Regions from separate parts of the Serratia sp. GW822-FHT06D09 genome, predicted to be linked through region 2. Evidence: predicted binding sites of a transcription regulator. Region 2 holds the regulator's gene; the other holds the start of a gene.
What was found. The regulator PhoB, encoded in region 2, activates phosphate uptake and scavenging genes when phosphate is short. The targets are predictions, from matches to a motif close to CTGTCATAAAACTGNCNNAT.
Positions count from the first base shown of each region.

Region 1: a site for PhoB is predicted at 2,261-2,280, ahead of opgB (phosphatidylglycerol--membrane-oligosaccharide glycerophosphotransferase). Genes of this name have one in related genera too.

Region 1 covers NZ_JBXALO010000003.1:247,678-254,978, forward strand. Annotated here, with positions in the region: gene opgB (phosphatidylglycerol--membrane-oligosaccharide glycerophosphotransferase) at 1-2,112, opposite strand, end outside; gene AC1RKG_RS08850 (ABC transporter substrate-binding protein) at 2,404-3,135, shown strand; gene AC1RKG_RS08855 (ABC transporter substrate-binding protein) at 3,188-4,123, opposite strand; gene AC1RKG_RS08860 (ABC transporter permease) at 4,152-4,919, opposite strand; gene AC1RKG_RS08865 (ABC transporter ATP-binding protein) at 4,916-5,671, opposite strand; gene AC1RKG_RS08870 (TenA family protein) at 5,668-6,348, opposite strand; TPP riboswitch at 6,414-6,516, opposite strand; gene AC1RKG_RS08875 (LLM class flavin-dependent oxidoreductase) at 6,674-7,301, shown strand, end outside.
Region 2 covers NZ_JBXALO010000005.1:282,624-289,924, reverse strand. Annotated here, with positions in the region: gene sbcC (exonuclease subunit SbcC) at 1-2,054, opposite strand, end outside; gene sbcD (exonuclease subunit SbcD) at 2,051-3,283, opposite strand; gene phoB (phosphate response regulator transcription factor PhoB) at 3,508-4,197, shown strand; gene phoR (phosphate regulon sensor histidine kinase PhoR) at 4,222-5,538, shown strand; gene AC1RKG_RS14580 (PstS family phosphate ABC transporter substrate-binding protein) at 5,553-6,491, shown strand; gene AC1RKG_RS14575 (cobalamin-independent methionine synthase II family protein) at 6,703-7,301, shown strand, end outside.

The sequences.
Region 1 (7,301 bases), on a different contig from region 2:
CTGCTCCTGATTGCCGACGCGCACCGAGATAGGTTCGCCGACGTTTTTACCGTAGGCGCGGGCGCGCAGCACCAGATCGAATGCTGATGGCAGGGGATCGACGTAATCAATATTCACCGTCGGCGCCAGGTTGGCGTCTGACCAACGGCCCCAGTCTTCGACGCTGGAAACGCCGGTGATCGCTTTCACCTGTTCCGGCATGCCCGGCAGCATAAAGGCGATGGCGTCCGCGTGATATTTAACGGCGGCGTCGTCGACTTTCAGTTTATCGACGGCGCTTTGGTAGGCGGCGATGCTATCGTTTGGCGGACGCTCAAAGTCTATTTTGCCGCGATAGCTGCCCCCTTTGGCCTGCACGATGTGCGGTGGGGCGGCCAGGCTGCCCGACGCGACGCAGGTGTCGGTGCTCAACGCCAGTTCTGGCGACCACACCCGACCGATTTCATAACACTTGTCGACCCAGACGAATTTCTCGCCAGCGCCCAGCCCGGCAAGCTGTTTTTTCAGCGGCGTGGACAGGTAGACGTTAAATATCGGCTCAATTTTGTTGTCCGTCACCTTCAGAATAAACGGCACCTTAAAGGTGATGCCGGAGAAGGTAAAGCGGTTGCCCCGATCGTCGAGACTGTAGTTTGTGATGCTGTTCGGGAAGCCCCATTGCTTGACCACCGCCGGTTTCCAGGCGTTGATTTTTTCGTCGATATTCAAAAACAACGTCGCCAGCGTTGGGCTGGACAGGCTGCTGCGACCGAGGCCAATGTAGTTATCGCCACCCATCACGTCCAGCACGGTAGCGCCGTTGTCCAGGGTGCTGCGCTTCTCGTTATGCAGCGCGGTCTGCGGGCGGGTGCCGTCGATAATAAAGAACAGGTTGCGGCGTTTCTGCTTGGTCAGGATGTCATAGGCGGTATTGTTCATCGCCAGATGGTCCGAAGACACCACGATAACGGTATTTTTGAAGTACTCGGACGCCTTGATTTTGTCGATCAGCGCGGCGATATGCTGTTGGCTGCAGGCCACTGCGCTCAGTGACCGATTCTCTTTATTCTGCCAACGGAACGACTTTTTGCTGCAGCTGGCGGAGATAAAGCCGTCCGGGTGATGGGTGTCCACGGTCAAGGCGAACAGCGAGAACTTTTTGTTCTGCTTCGACAGCTCGACGAACTTGTCGAACACCACGTCCAGCACGGTATCGTCGTACCAGCCCCAGTCATTTTTGTAGCCCGGGTCGCTGACCTGTCCGCGTAATTCCTTAAAGCCGTAGGCATGGTCAAAACCGTGCGATTTCAGGAAGGTGTCCTTGCCGGCGAAGGCCAGCTCGGCGCCCTGATAAAAGTAGTTGTCGTACCCGGCGGATTTCAGCACGTCGCCCAGGCAGACGTTTTCCGGGTAAAAGGTGGATACCGCGCTGGAGGCGTTGCCGTCAAAGGGCGCAAACAGTGGGATACCGCACTGTGAAGACACCATGCCGGCGATGGTGTAACCGGTGCCGGGCAGCTGTTGGGTATTGCTGAAGTCGATGCTGTTTTCGCGGTGCTGGTTCAGTTCGTCGGTCAGGCCGGGGAAGGTTTGTTGGTCGAAGTAGGTTCTCTCCAGGCTTTCAGCATAGATATAGACCAGGTTCGGCGCTTTGCCCTGTACGGTTTTCTTCGGCGCTTTGTAATAGGTGTCAAAGTCGGCGGTATCGCCGCTAATCTGGCTCTTCACCAACAGCGAGATGTCCTGAAAGGCGGGAGTAGTGCCGACGGAAAACAGCGCCAGCAGCACGGCGAGCACGCTGTAAACCACGCTGCTGCTTTTCGCCTTGCGCCGTACCAGACTCCAGGTCAACAGGGTGAAGATCAGCGCCAGCACCGCCAGCAGGCCGACAAACGGCAGCAGGTATTTGCCGACGCCGGCGCCCTTCAGGCTGCTGGTGAGGGTGTAGATCACCGCATCGGTAATGCCGTCACCGGTAAAGTAGTTGCTGGCGATCAGCACCACGTTGAGGATCAGATAGCTGCCCAGCAGCGTCAACAGGGTGGCCAGCCACCAGCGGTTGGCGGCGGCACGGGTGCGGTAGATTAAAATTGAGGCTAAAAAAAGTGCAAACGAGATTAATGCTGAAACCATCCACCGTACCCTGTCTGATTAAAAAGGAAATCTTAACTGCCCTGGCAAACGCCGCCGACCCAAGCACGACGCGAAAGAGGAAGGGTATAGCGCATTGAAAGCGCCAGGGTCAATGCGTGTTTGCACTGCCCTGGCGTGGCAGAGTGCGATCGGTCGTTTTTGTGACAATAGTGTGACATGAATCACGCCAGCGAGGCGAAAAGCGGCTGAATGTTGCTCATCCGAGGTTTGGCTCTAGCCTTAACGGAGAGCGTTGACGAAACACCTACACCCTTTTTTCAGGAGAAAGCCATGCATAGCATTCCCGCCGTCGTACTCGATGATTTGGCCCCGCAGGGGATCCTGCGTGCGGCCATCAATCTGGGCAATCCGGTGTTGGCGCAGAGGGGGCCAGACGGAGAACCTCAGGGGGTATCCGTGACGCTGGCCGGCGCGCTGGCCCGCGAGTTGGGCGTGGCGCTGGAGTTGGTGACCTATGATGCCGCAGGCAAGGTTTTTGCCGCGTTGGAAACCGGAGACTGGAACATCGCCTTTATGGCCATCGAACCGGTGCGGGCGGCGCAGATCGCGTTCAGTGCGCCTTATGCGATCATTGAGGGGACCTACCTGGTGGCCCAGGCGTCTCCCTGGCAACAGGTTGCCGAACTTGACCGGCCCGAGGTGCGCATTGCCGTAGGCCAGGGAGCGGCTTACGACCTGTATCTGTCGCGAACCTTAAAGCAGGCGCAACTGGTGCGTGCCGATACCTCCGCCGACGCGATCGCCTTGTTCCTCGAACAGGGGTTGGATGCGGCTGCGGGCGTGCGTCAACCGTTGCTGGCTGCCGCAGCGCAAAACCCGGGGTATCGGGTGCTGGCCGGGCATTTCACTGCCATCCAGCAGGCCATGGCGGTTCCGCGACAAAAAGCGTCGGGGGCGGCCTATGTGCGTGATTTTGTGGAGCGGTGCAAGGCGAGTGGCCTGGTGCTGCAGGCTTTGCAGCGCAGCGGTCAGGGTGACGTTACCGTCGCGCCTTCTGCCTGAGGGGGAATGGCAGGGGCGCGGCATACTGCGCCCCTGATAAAGCGAATAACCTTTAATTCAGCTCCACCGCGTATTGCTCCACCGGCGTGATTTTTTTGATCAGCTTGTTGTCGAACAGGAATTGTTCGTAGGCTTGATAGCGCGCTTTATCCAGCTTCGCCGGATCGGTTGCGAAAAGCGGCAGGCTGGCTTGCCAGGCCTGTTTGTTCAGCTCGGTATTGAGTTCCGGATGGGCTTTGGCGAACGCCAGCCAGCTTTCCTTCGGATGGGCGTGCAGATAGTCGCTGCCTTTTTTCAGCGCCGCGAGGAATTTTTTGATTTTCGGCTCGGCCAGCGAATCGCGATTGGCGACGATAATCAGCTCGTCGTAGCTCGGCACACCGTAGTCTTCCACGTTAAATACCACCGGATCTTTGCCCTGCAGTTTCAGCTCCAGCGCTTCAATGTTGCGATAGCCGCCGATTACCGCATCGACCTGGCCCGCCAGCAGGGCGCTGGTCAGTTGGAAATTAACGTTAATCAGTTTGGTTTCATTGGGGTTGAGGTGTTCATGCTCAAGCATGGTCGCCAAGGTGGCTTGTTCGATGCCGCTGACCGAATAGCCGATTTTTTTACCCTTAAGTCCTGCTGGGGTGGTGATGCTTTTATCCAGCGTCATCACGGTATTGAGCGGTGAGTTAATCAGGGTGCCTACGCGCACCAGCGGCAGGCCCTGATCGGCAAAAAAGTGCAGCTGCGGCTGGTAGGTGATGGCCAAATCGGCCTGTTTTGCCGCCACCAGGCGCGGCGGCAGCGCCGGGTCGGAAGGGGGCACAATCTTGACGTCCAACCCTTCGGCCTTGAAGGCGCCGATCTGCTCGGCCACCATGATGGGCGCGTGGTCGGGGTTAATATACCAGTCGAGCACCAGCGTCAGTTTTTCCGCGGCATTGGCCTGGCTTGCCAGCGTGGCGCCGAGCAGCAGCCCGCAGACGGTATTTTTAAGCATGGTTGTTACCCTTGTTGTTGTGAGGCGATCAATCATTTTCCGGTGCCCAGTCGATCAGGCGCAGCAATAGCGCGTCTACCGTCACCCATAGCAAGACGGTCATCAGCACCAAAATAAACAGCGCGGCAAAGCAGATGTCGGTCTGCATGCGCGCGTTGGCGTTAAGCATGACGTAACCCAGGCCTTCCGCCGAGCCAACCCATTCGCCGATGATGGCGCCGATAGGGGCGACGGCGGCGGCCATCCGCAGCCCGGAACCGAAAGCCGGTAGCGCCGCCATCAGCCGTACGTGACGCAGTTGGGCCCAGGGAGAAGCACGTAGGGTACGGGCCAGATCGAGATAATCGTTATTGACCCGGCGTAGCCCATCGAAGAAGGCGGAAGTCACCGGGAAGAAAATCACCAGCACCGCCATCACCACTTTGGCGCTCATGCCAAAGCCGAACCACAGCACCAACAGCGGCGCCAGCGCAAACACCGGTATCGCCTGGCTGGTCAGCACCAACGGCATCAACCAGCGCTGCAGGCGCGGCGAAAAGATCATGCACAGCGCCAGCGTGGCACCGAGTAAAACCCCGGCCAGCAAACCGCAGGCGATCTCCGAGGCGGTGATCAGCGTGTGATAAGCGAGGTACGCCCGGTTGTCCCACAGCGCCTGTGCCACCGCCGAGGGGGAGGGCAACAGGAAGGCGGGGATATCGCCCAGCGTGGCCAGTGCCCACAGCAGCAACAGGCCGGCGAACACCGTCAGGCTGCGACGCATCCGCGACAGACGGCTTTCAGGGAGGGTTTTCATCCGGCGGCCCTCACCAGTTGCAGCAGCAACTCGCTCTGGCTTTTCAGCAACTGAGGATTGTCCGGTGCTCGCGGCGGTAAGCCCTCGATAACATGACTGTCGTCCAGCCCCGCCGGATAACGGGACAGCACCAGCAGGCGGTGGCTAAGGCGGCAGGCCTCCATGGGGTCGTGGGTGATCAGCAGCACGGTATGCTGCGCCAGCAGTTCGGCGGCCAGCTGCTGGATCATGGCGCGGGTGATGGTATCCAGCGCGGAGAAGGGTTCATCCATCAACACAATCGGCTGGCGCTCATACAGCGTGCGGGCAATAGCGGCACGTTGACGCATGCCACCGGACAGCGCGGCAGGCAAGCTGCGGCCATAGCCGGTCAAGCCCACGCGTTCCCGCAGATGTTCCGCCCAGGCGCGGTCGACCTTTTCGCCGCGCAGCCGCGCACCGAGGCTAATATTCTCGTCAATTGTCAGCCAGGGATAGAGCAGATCCTTTTGCCCCATATAAGCGATACGTCCGGCGATCGGTAGGCCATCGCTGCCGATAACCGTACCGGAGGTGGGTTTCGCCAGCCCGGCGATGATCTTCAGCAGGCTGGTTTTCCCCGCGCCGCTGGCACCGAGCAGGGCAACGAAGCTGCCGCCGGCGATATCGAAATTCAGACCATCGAAAATCACCTGCTGACCAAAGCGCAGGGTCAGATCCCGTACCTGAATACCGGGCCGGGCATTGCCGTGCTGCGTGTCGCCGAGGCTCATTGGGCATTCAACCCCATCTGCCAGAAGGCGGATTCCAGGCGGGTGGCGGTGGTGAAAATCGCCGACAGTTCGTTTAGACGGCTTGGGGCACCCCGCTGGAGGCCAACGTTTTCCAGCAGGTCGAGGGAGGCTTGTACGCCGCTCAGATAGGCGGGATCACCATAGTTGCGGATCCACGAGGCATAGGGATTGCCTTCCATCACGGTGTTGGGATCGTTGAGCAGGCGCAGGCCGATTTCGGCATAGCCGGCGACGCAGGGCATTAACGCTGCCAGCAGATCCAGAGCATCTCCGGCGTGGCCGATATCGAGCACATAGCGGGTGTAATTGAGGGTTTCCGGCGCTTCGGGTTCGGCGGCTATCTGCGGTTCGCTCAATCCCCAGTCGGCACAATAGGCCAGGTGCAGGGGCAGTTCGGCGACAATCGCATTGAGCGAAGCGGTAGCGGCACGCATTTCCGGCAGGGTGCGCAGTTTGCTGACCAGCAGGGCATAGGCGCGGGCAAAGTGGATCAGGAACAGATAATCCTGCGTCAGGTAGCGGCGAAAAGCGGGTTCCGGCAGCGTACCGGCGGCCAGTTGCTGAATAAAGGGGTGTGCCACATAGTCCTGCCAGTGACCGCCGGCCTGTTGGCGCAGCTTTCCGTAAAGACCGTTATCGAATAAGGGAGTAAACATGGGACCTCCAAAAGTGAGTGGAGATCCGGGCGCGCTGAGGTGAGGTATGAACAGGCAACCGCCGTGAGGGGATTGCCGACCGTCCCTTCGCTGGCATGACCCAGATCAGGTTCAAAGGGTTCGGCTTGCGCCATCTCAGCCCGTAACAGGACACCCCTCGGAGGAGCCTGTTATACGATATTTACTTTTTGATTACAATGCTCAGGCAGTGTGGCGTCGTGGCGTAAAAGGATCCGTTTAGTGCGATCGGCCACGATATTTCTGGCCGGAAGGGGGCGATTTTTGTCACTGTAATCCGGTCATTAATGAATCTAAGGATCACCCCATGAAGAAAATCGGCTTCCTTTCTTTCGGCCACTGGACGCCTTCGTCGCAGTCGGGCACCCGTTCGGCGGCAGATGCGCTGCTGCAATCCATTGATCTTGCCGTGGCGGCAGAAGAGCTGGGGGCGGATGGGGCTTATTTTCGCGTACACCACTTTGCCCGCCAGCTTGCCTCGCCATTCCCGCTGCTGGCAGCCATCGGCGCCAAAACCCAGCGTATTGAGATCGGCACCGGCGTGATCGACATGCGCTATGAAAATCCGCTTTATATGGTCGAAGATGCCTGCGCCGCCGACCTGATTTCCGGCGGGCGGCTGCAACTGGGCATCAGCCGCGGTTCTCCCGAACAGGTGATTGATGGCTGGCGTTATTTTGGTTATACGCCTGCCGAAGGCGAGACCGAAGCCGATATGGCGCGCCGCCATACCGACGTCCTGTTGGAAGCGCTGCGTGGCGAAGGCTTTGCTGAACCTAACCCGCAACCGATGTTCCCGAACCCGCCGGGCTTGCTGCGGGTAGAACCTTTCTCCGCCGGGCTGCGCGATCGCATCTGGTGGGGCGCCAGCTCAAACGCCACGGCGATCTGGGCGGCGAAGCTGGGCATGAATCTGCAAAGCTCAACGCTGAAAA
Region 2 (7,301 bases):
AAACGCTCGTCCAGCAGTGCCTTTTCTTGCTGCGCCTGTTGCTGCTGTGTCTGCAGTGCGGCCAACCGGTCTTTAGCCTGCTGTACCGCCTGGGCTGCCTGCTCGTGTTGCAGCAGACTGGCCTGAGCCTGACGCTCCTCATTGTCGCAGTCGCTTAACCACTGGCTAAGGCGAGCGGTGTCCTGCAGATCAAAATCAAACGCCAGAGGCGTGCTGAGGCTTTGCCATTGCTGACGATGAGCGGCCAGCTGTTGTTCATCTTGGCCGATAAGATGTTGCTGGCGCTGCAGTTGCTCTTTCAGGCTTTCGCAGCGGGTGCGCAGCTCGGTGCCCTGGGTGTACAAAGCCTCGGTTTTGACGCGCATATCGGCCAGACGCAGTGCTGTCTCAGAGGGTTTTACCGCCTGATACTGTTCGATGGCCGGATGCTCGGAAGATCCGCACAGTGGACAAGGTTCGCCGGTTTGCAGGCGAGCGCGTTCCGCCTCCAGGCTGACGATGCGTTGCTCCAGCTCAAGGGCTTTCTCTACGTCCGTCTGATGTGCTTTTTGCTGTTTGTACTGCTGGCGTGTTTCTTCAAGCTGCTTTTCAAGCTCGCTGAGCTGGGTCTGACGGGCCGTGAACTCCTTGCGTTGTTGTTCCAGACGTTCGCTGACCTGGCCAAACAGCGAGGAGAGGGTAAATAATTGCTGGCGCACCGGACGCAGCTCGGCCAGTTCGGTCTGACGTTGGCGCAGCGCAGTTAGGGGGGCTTGGGCTTCCAGCGCATTTTGCTGCTGTTGCTGCGCTGCCAGTGCGGCAGTGAGGCCGTTAAGCTGCTCCTGCTGCTGTCCGGCCTGGGCGGTGAGCCGGGCTCGTAAAACCTCAAGTTGTTCCAGCTCCGCTTGTTGCTGAGCGTACTGTTGCGTGGCGGCATCGCAGGCCTGTTGCAGTTCTGTCTGCGTTTTTTGCAACTGGGTTATCTGGTGGTCGAGCGGGACGATCTGCTCGTCGATCAGCCGTTGTTGGATCTGCTGGTGTTCGACATGCGCCTGCAGTTGAGCACGTGCTTGTTCCACTGCCTGCTGCAACGGGGTCATCTGGGCAAGCTGTTGCTCCTGTTGCTGCGTCAACTGGGCAATCTGCTGTTGTAGCGCCTGTTGATCGCTGCGGCAGCGGTTGCGTTCGTTGAGCAGTGGGCGCAGTTTCTCTGCCGGCTCGCTGCGCGCCAACTGCTGAAGCTGGGGTTCTGCTTCAGCCTGCTCCTGTTGTACGGCGCTCAACTGACGCTGGTATTCCTGCTGTTTCTGCTGCGTCTGCTGCCATTGCTGTAGCCAGTTTAACGCCCGTTGCTGACGCTGGGTCTGTTCGCTGAGGGCATTTTCCTGCGAACTGAGCTCCACGAGCTGGCTTTCCAGCTGTTGGCGCTGTTCTTCGTTCAGCAACTCAATGCCGCTGGCGCGCTGATGCAACGCGTCCAGATCGGTTTTGGCCTGTTTGTGCTGCTCGAAAACGCGCTCGGAAAGCTGGCCGTAAATCTCGGTGCCGGTCAACTCTTCCAGCAGTTCGGCCCGATCATTGGCATCGGCATTCAGGAAGGCAGCGAACTGCCCCTGAGACAACATCATCGATTTGGTAAAACGACCGAAATCCAGCCCGGTGATCGCAGCGGTAAGATCCAGCTTGTCGCGGACTTTATCGGCCAGGATTTTGCCGTCATCGCGCAGCGCCAGCTCCACCTTCGGCGCCTGCAGGTTGCCGTCCGGGGAGTTTTTGGCACGGCGCTGGCTCCAGAACGCGCGGTAACCGATGCCTTTAACCTCAAACTCGACCTCCGCCAGCGACTCGGCGGTGTGGCGGGTCATCAGCTCATTTTGGCTTGGCGTGACATTCAGGCGCGGCGTCTGGTGGTACAGTGCCAGACAGATGGCGTCCAGCAGGGTGGTTTTACCCGCGCCGGTGGGGCCGGTGATGGCAAATAATCCGTTGCTGGCGAAGGGCTCGGCGGTGAAGTCTATCTTCCATTCCCCCTGCAGCGAATTCAGGTTTTTTAATCTCAGGCTGAGGATTTTCATTGGTTCGGCTCCTGATCCTGGTGCCGTACGGCTTCGACCACCTGTTGGAACATCTGACTCATTCGCTGTTTGCGCGCTTCGGCCATCTCGGGTTCCTGCGCCAGCCGCCGCTCAAAGACCTCGGTGACGCTCAGTTCGTTGAGCGTTTCTTTGTCTTGCTGTTCAATGGCCTGGCGACGCTGCTCCTTACTGCGGCGCAGCAGCACGACCTCTACTGGTAGTTGATCGGCCAGCAACTGAATGCGACGCTGAATGTCGCTAAGGTAATCCTGGGTCGCCACTTCGATATCCAGCCATACCGGTAATTCACCCTGATAATCGGCGAACAGCCGTAATTGCTGCTCGATCTGCGCCAAATCTCCCTTAATGAGCTGCATCGGTTGGAAGCTTGGGATCTCCAACGCGCTGACCTGTTGCAGGGCACCCGCCGCGAAATCCACCATAAACACGCTTTTGGCCTTGCCCAACTCGTCAAAACTGAGCGGGATAGGGGAGCCGCTATAGCGAATATGTTCAGATTTGGCGACGTTTTGCGCGCGATGAATATGCCCCAGCGCGATGTAATCGGCCGGCGGGAACGCCTGTGCGGGGAAGGCATCCAGCGTACCAATATAGATGTCGCGCACCGAGTCGGACGTGGTGACGCCGACGGTGGTCAGATGGCCGGTAGCGACGATGGGCAGCGGCAAGCCCAGCGCATCACGGCGCGCACAGGCGGCCTGGTACAGGGTGTGATAGTGGTCGGCGATAGACTCTTGCAGCGCCTGCTGTTTTTGCACCCCGGACTCACCGGCGCGGCTGGTGAGCAGATCGCGCGGGCGCAGAAAAGGAATGGCGCACAATACCGCACCCGGTTGGCCGTCGCGTTGATTCAGCACCAGCACCTGTTGTTCGATTTCGCTCTGCGCATTGGCGATCACGGTGGTATTCAGGCAGGAAAGTAATTCACGCGATTCATTTAAGGTGGCCACGGAGTCGTGATTGCCGCCCAACACCACCAACTGGCAGCCGGTACGCTGCAGTTCCACCACGAAGCGGTTATACAGCTCGCGGGCGTAGCTTGGCGGCGAGCCGGTATCGAACAGATCCCCGGCGACGATCAGCGCATCCACCTGGTGTTGTTCGATCTGTTCGATCAGCCAGCGCAGAAATGCCTGATGCTCGGCGGCGCGGCTTTTGGTGAAAAAGTACTGGCCAAGATGCCAGTCAGAGGTGTGGATCAGGCGCATGACACTCCCGGGGCGATAGGGTAATGGCGGTGATTATAAAGGGCGTTGCGGCGGCTGTCGTGACGCAATCATTATGACAACTGAATGATTTTTCTTTGACGTTGGAAATAATCGCTATGCTTACTGCCTATAACAGCCCGCTTTTTTCATAAAAGTGTCACAAAACTGACGCATAATGGCGCCCGCAATCAACTGTGATCGCTAACACATTGGCAGGATTGACGATGGCAAGACGCATACTGGTGGTGGAAGACGAAGCGCCGATCCGTGAGATGGTGTGCTTTGTGTTGGAACAGAATGGTTACCAACCGTTGGAAGCTGAGGATTATGACAGCGCCGTGACGCGCCTGTCTGAGCCGTTCCCTGATTTAGTGTTGCTCGACTGGATGTTACCCGGGGGATCCGGCATTCAGTTTATTAAACATATGAAGCGTGAAGCGCTAACCCGCGATATTCCGGTGATGATGTTGACCGCGCGCGGTGAAGAAGAAGACCGGGTGCGCGGCCTGGAAGTCGGGGCGGATGATTACATCACCAAACCCTTCTCACCGAAGGAACTGGTGGCGCGCATCAAGGCGGTAATGCGCCGTATTTCACCGATGGCGGTGGAAGAAGTGATTGAAATGCAAGGGCTGAGCCTGGACCCTTCCTCACACCGCGTGATGGCTAACGAACAAGCGCTGGATATGGGGCCGACCGAGTTCAAGCTGTTGCACTTCTTTATGACCCATCCTGAACGCGTTTATAGCCGTGAGCAGTTGCTTAATCACGTCTGGGGCACTAACGTTTATGTGGAAGACCGCACCGTTGACGTGCACATCCGTCGGCTCCGTAAGGCGTTAGAGACCAGTGGTCATGACAAAATGGTTCAAACCGTTCGGGGCACCGGCTACCGATTCTCAACGCGCTACTGATCGCGCCGCGCTGGAGAATATGCCGTGTTAGAACGTCTATCCTGGAAGAGGCTGGCCCTGGAGCTGGCCCTTTTCTGCCTGCCTGCCTTACTGTTGGGGCTGATTTTCGGTTATCTGCCCTGGCTGCTGCTGGCCTCCGTGCTGGCGGCGTTGGTATGGAATTTCTACAATCAACTCAAACTTTCCCACTGGCTGTGGGTTGACCGCAGCATGACGCCGCCGCCTGGCCGCTGGAGCTGGGAACCGCTGTTTTACGGCTTGTATCAGATGCAGCAACGGAACCGTCGTCGGCGTCGTGAGCTGGCGCTGTTGATCAAACGCTTCCGTAGCGGAGCGGAATCGCTGCCCGATGCGGTAGTGATGACTACCGTCGAAGGCAATATCTTTTGGTGCAACGGGCTGGCGCAGCATTTGCTGGGTTTCCGCTGGCCGGAAGACAATGGCCAGCACATTCTCAACCTGTTGCGTTATCCGGAGTTCAGTCACTATCTGCAACAGCAGGAGTTCTCCCGCCCTTTGACGCTGCAACTGAATAACGAGCATTACGTCGAGTTTCGTGTGATGCCCTACTCCGAAGGGCAATTATTGATGGTAGCCCGCGATGTGACCCAGATGCGTCAACTGGAAGGGGCTCGGCGCAACTTCTTCGCTAACGTCAGCCACGAGTTGCGTACGCCGCTGACGGTATTGCAGGGTTACCTGGAAATGATGAGCGACGAAGAGCTGGATGGTTCGCTGCGCGGTAAGGCGTTGGGCACCATGCAGGAGCAGACTCGCCGCATGGACGGACTGGTCAAGCAACTGCTGACGCTGTCGCGCATCGAGGCGGCGCCTAACGTTGAAATGAACGAGCGGGTTGATATCCCCCTGATGTTGCGGGTGTTACAACGTGAGGCGCAATCGCTGAGCGGCGGCAACCACGAGATCACCTTCCGGGTGAATGAGCAGTTGAAAGTGTTCGGTAACGATGACCAACTTCGCAGTGCGGTGTCGAATCTGGTGTATAACGCCGTCAATCATACGCCGAAAGGCACCAATATTGAGGTCAGCTGGCAGCAGACGCCAAACGGCGCGCAGTTTCAGGTCAGTGATAATGGGCCGGGCATCGCGGCCGAACATATTCCCCGTTTGACCGAACGCTTCTACCGCGTCGACAAAGCCCGTTCACGCCAGACCGGCGGCAGCGGGCTGGGGTTGGCGATCGTCAAGCATGCGCTCAGTCACCACGATGCGCGGCTGGAGATCCTTAGCGAGCAGGGCATCGGCACCCGATTTATCTTTACCTTGCCTAACCGGTTGATTGTTCCCGCAGCTTTGTCAGAGAATGCGGTGAAAAATTAACGCGAGAGGCTGGCATGATCCGAATCACCCGAGGGCTGTTGCTTTGCCTGGCGCTGTTGGCAAGCCGAGGCGCGCTGGCACAGCCGGATGGCATGCTGTCCGGCAACCTGTCTAGCGTCGGCTCCGATACGCTGGCGAACCTGATGGCGCTGTGGGCGCAGGACTTCAGCCAGCATTATCCCAACGTTAATCTGCAAATCCAGGCCGCCGGTTCCTCCACGGCGCCAACCGCATTGGCGGCTGGTGCAGCGCAGCTTGGCCCGATGAGTCGCCCGATGAAGGCCGCGGAAGTCTCTGCATTCGAGCATCGTTACGGTTATGCGCCGTTGGCGGTACCGGTCGCGGTCGATGCGCTGGTGGTGCTGGTGCATCAGGACAATCCGCTGCGCGGTCTTAATCTGCAGCAGCTCGACCGAATTTTCTCCGCGACTCTGCGCTGTGGCGAAAGCCAGCCTTTGACGAGGTGGGGGGAACTGGGGCTGACCGGTGATTGGCAACAGCGTGCGCTGCAACGTTTTGGACGTAATTCGGCCTCCGGCACCTACGGCTATTTCAAACTGCGTGCGCTGTGCGGCGGCGATTTTATGCCGCGCGTCAATGAGCTGCCGGGCTCGGCTTCAGTCGTGCAGGCGGTGGCCGGTTCGCTGAACAGTATCGGCTATGCCAGCATCGGTTTTCGCGCCAGCGGCGTACGGCTGTTACCGTTAGCGGAGACCGGCCAAAACTATGTGACGCCAAATGATGCCAACGTGCGTAACGGCAGCTATCCGTTGTCGCGCTATCTGTATATTTACATTAATAAAGCGCCCAACCAGCCGCTGGAGCCGCTGACGGCGGCATTTCTCGATCGCGTGCTGTCGGACACCGGGCAAAATCTGGTCAATCACGACGGCTATCTGCCACTGCCGCCGCAGACTCTGCAGAAAACCCGCCTGGCGCTGGGCCTGCAATAAGCCTGCCTCTGGGCACCTTGAGTGCCCAACATGAATTTCTTTCATCCCCTGTGAAAATTCTTCCGTTGCCGCCCGTCAGTCGACGTGACAGCATGCTGATTATAAGTCATCTAGACGTCTGGAAGTCTATTTAATAACCCGGCGTAATAGTTCACACTGTAAATCACTGAGGCAAAGGCCCGAGCTTTTGCCGGCTAGCGGGAGTCATATTATGTGCGATTGCAATTCTGCCTTTCACGCTGACGTTGTCGGCAGTCTGTTACGCCCTGCGGCGCTGAAAACCGCTCGCCAACAGTTTCTGCAGGGCGAGATTGATGCCCTTCAGTTACGGGAAGTTGAAGACCAACAGATCCGTCTGGCGGTGGCAAAACAGAAAGATCTCGGTTTGGCAGTCGTGACGGATGGAGAATTCCGTCGAGCGTGGTGGCACTTCGACTTTTTGGAAGGACTGGACGGCGTGGAAGGTTATGACGCGGAGCAGGGGATCCAGTTTAACGGCGTACAAACGCGGGCGCGCAGTATCAAGGTGGTCGGCAAATTGGGCTTCAACCCGCAACATCCGATGCTGGAGGACTTTCGTTTTCTGAAGGCCATCGCCGGTGATGCGGTGCCGAAGATGACCATTCCAAGCCCGAGCGTGCTGCACTTTCGCGGTGGGCGTAAGGCCATCGACAGCCAGGTTTACCCGGATCTGAACGGCTATTTTGACGATCTGGCGCAGACCTACCGCGAGGCGATCAAGGCGTTTTATGATGCCGGTTGCCGTTATCTGCAACTGGATGACACCGTGTGGGCCTACCTGTGCTCTGA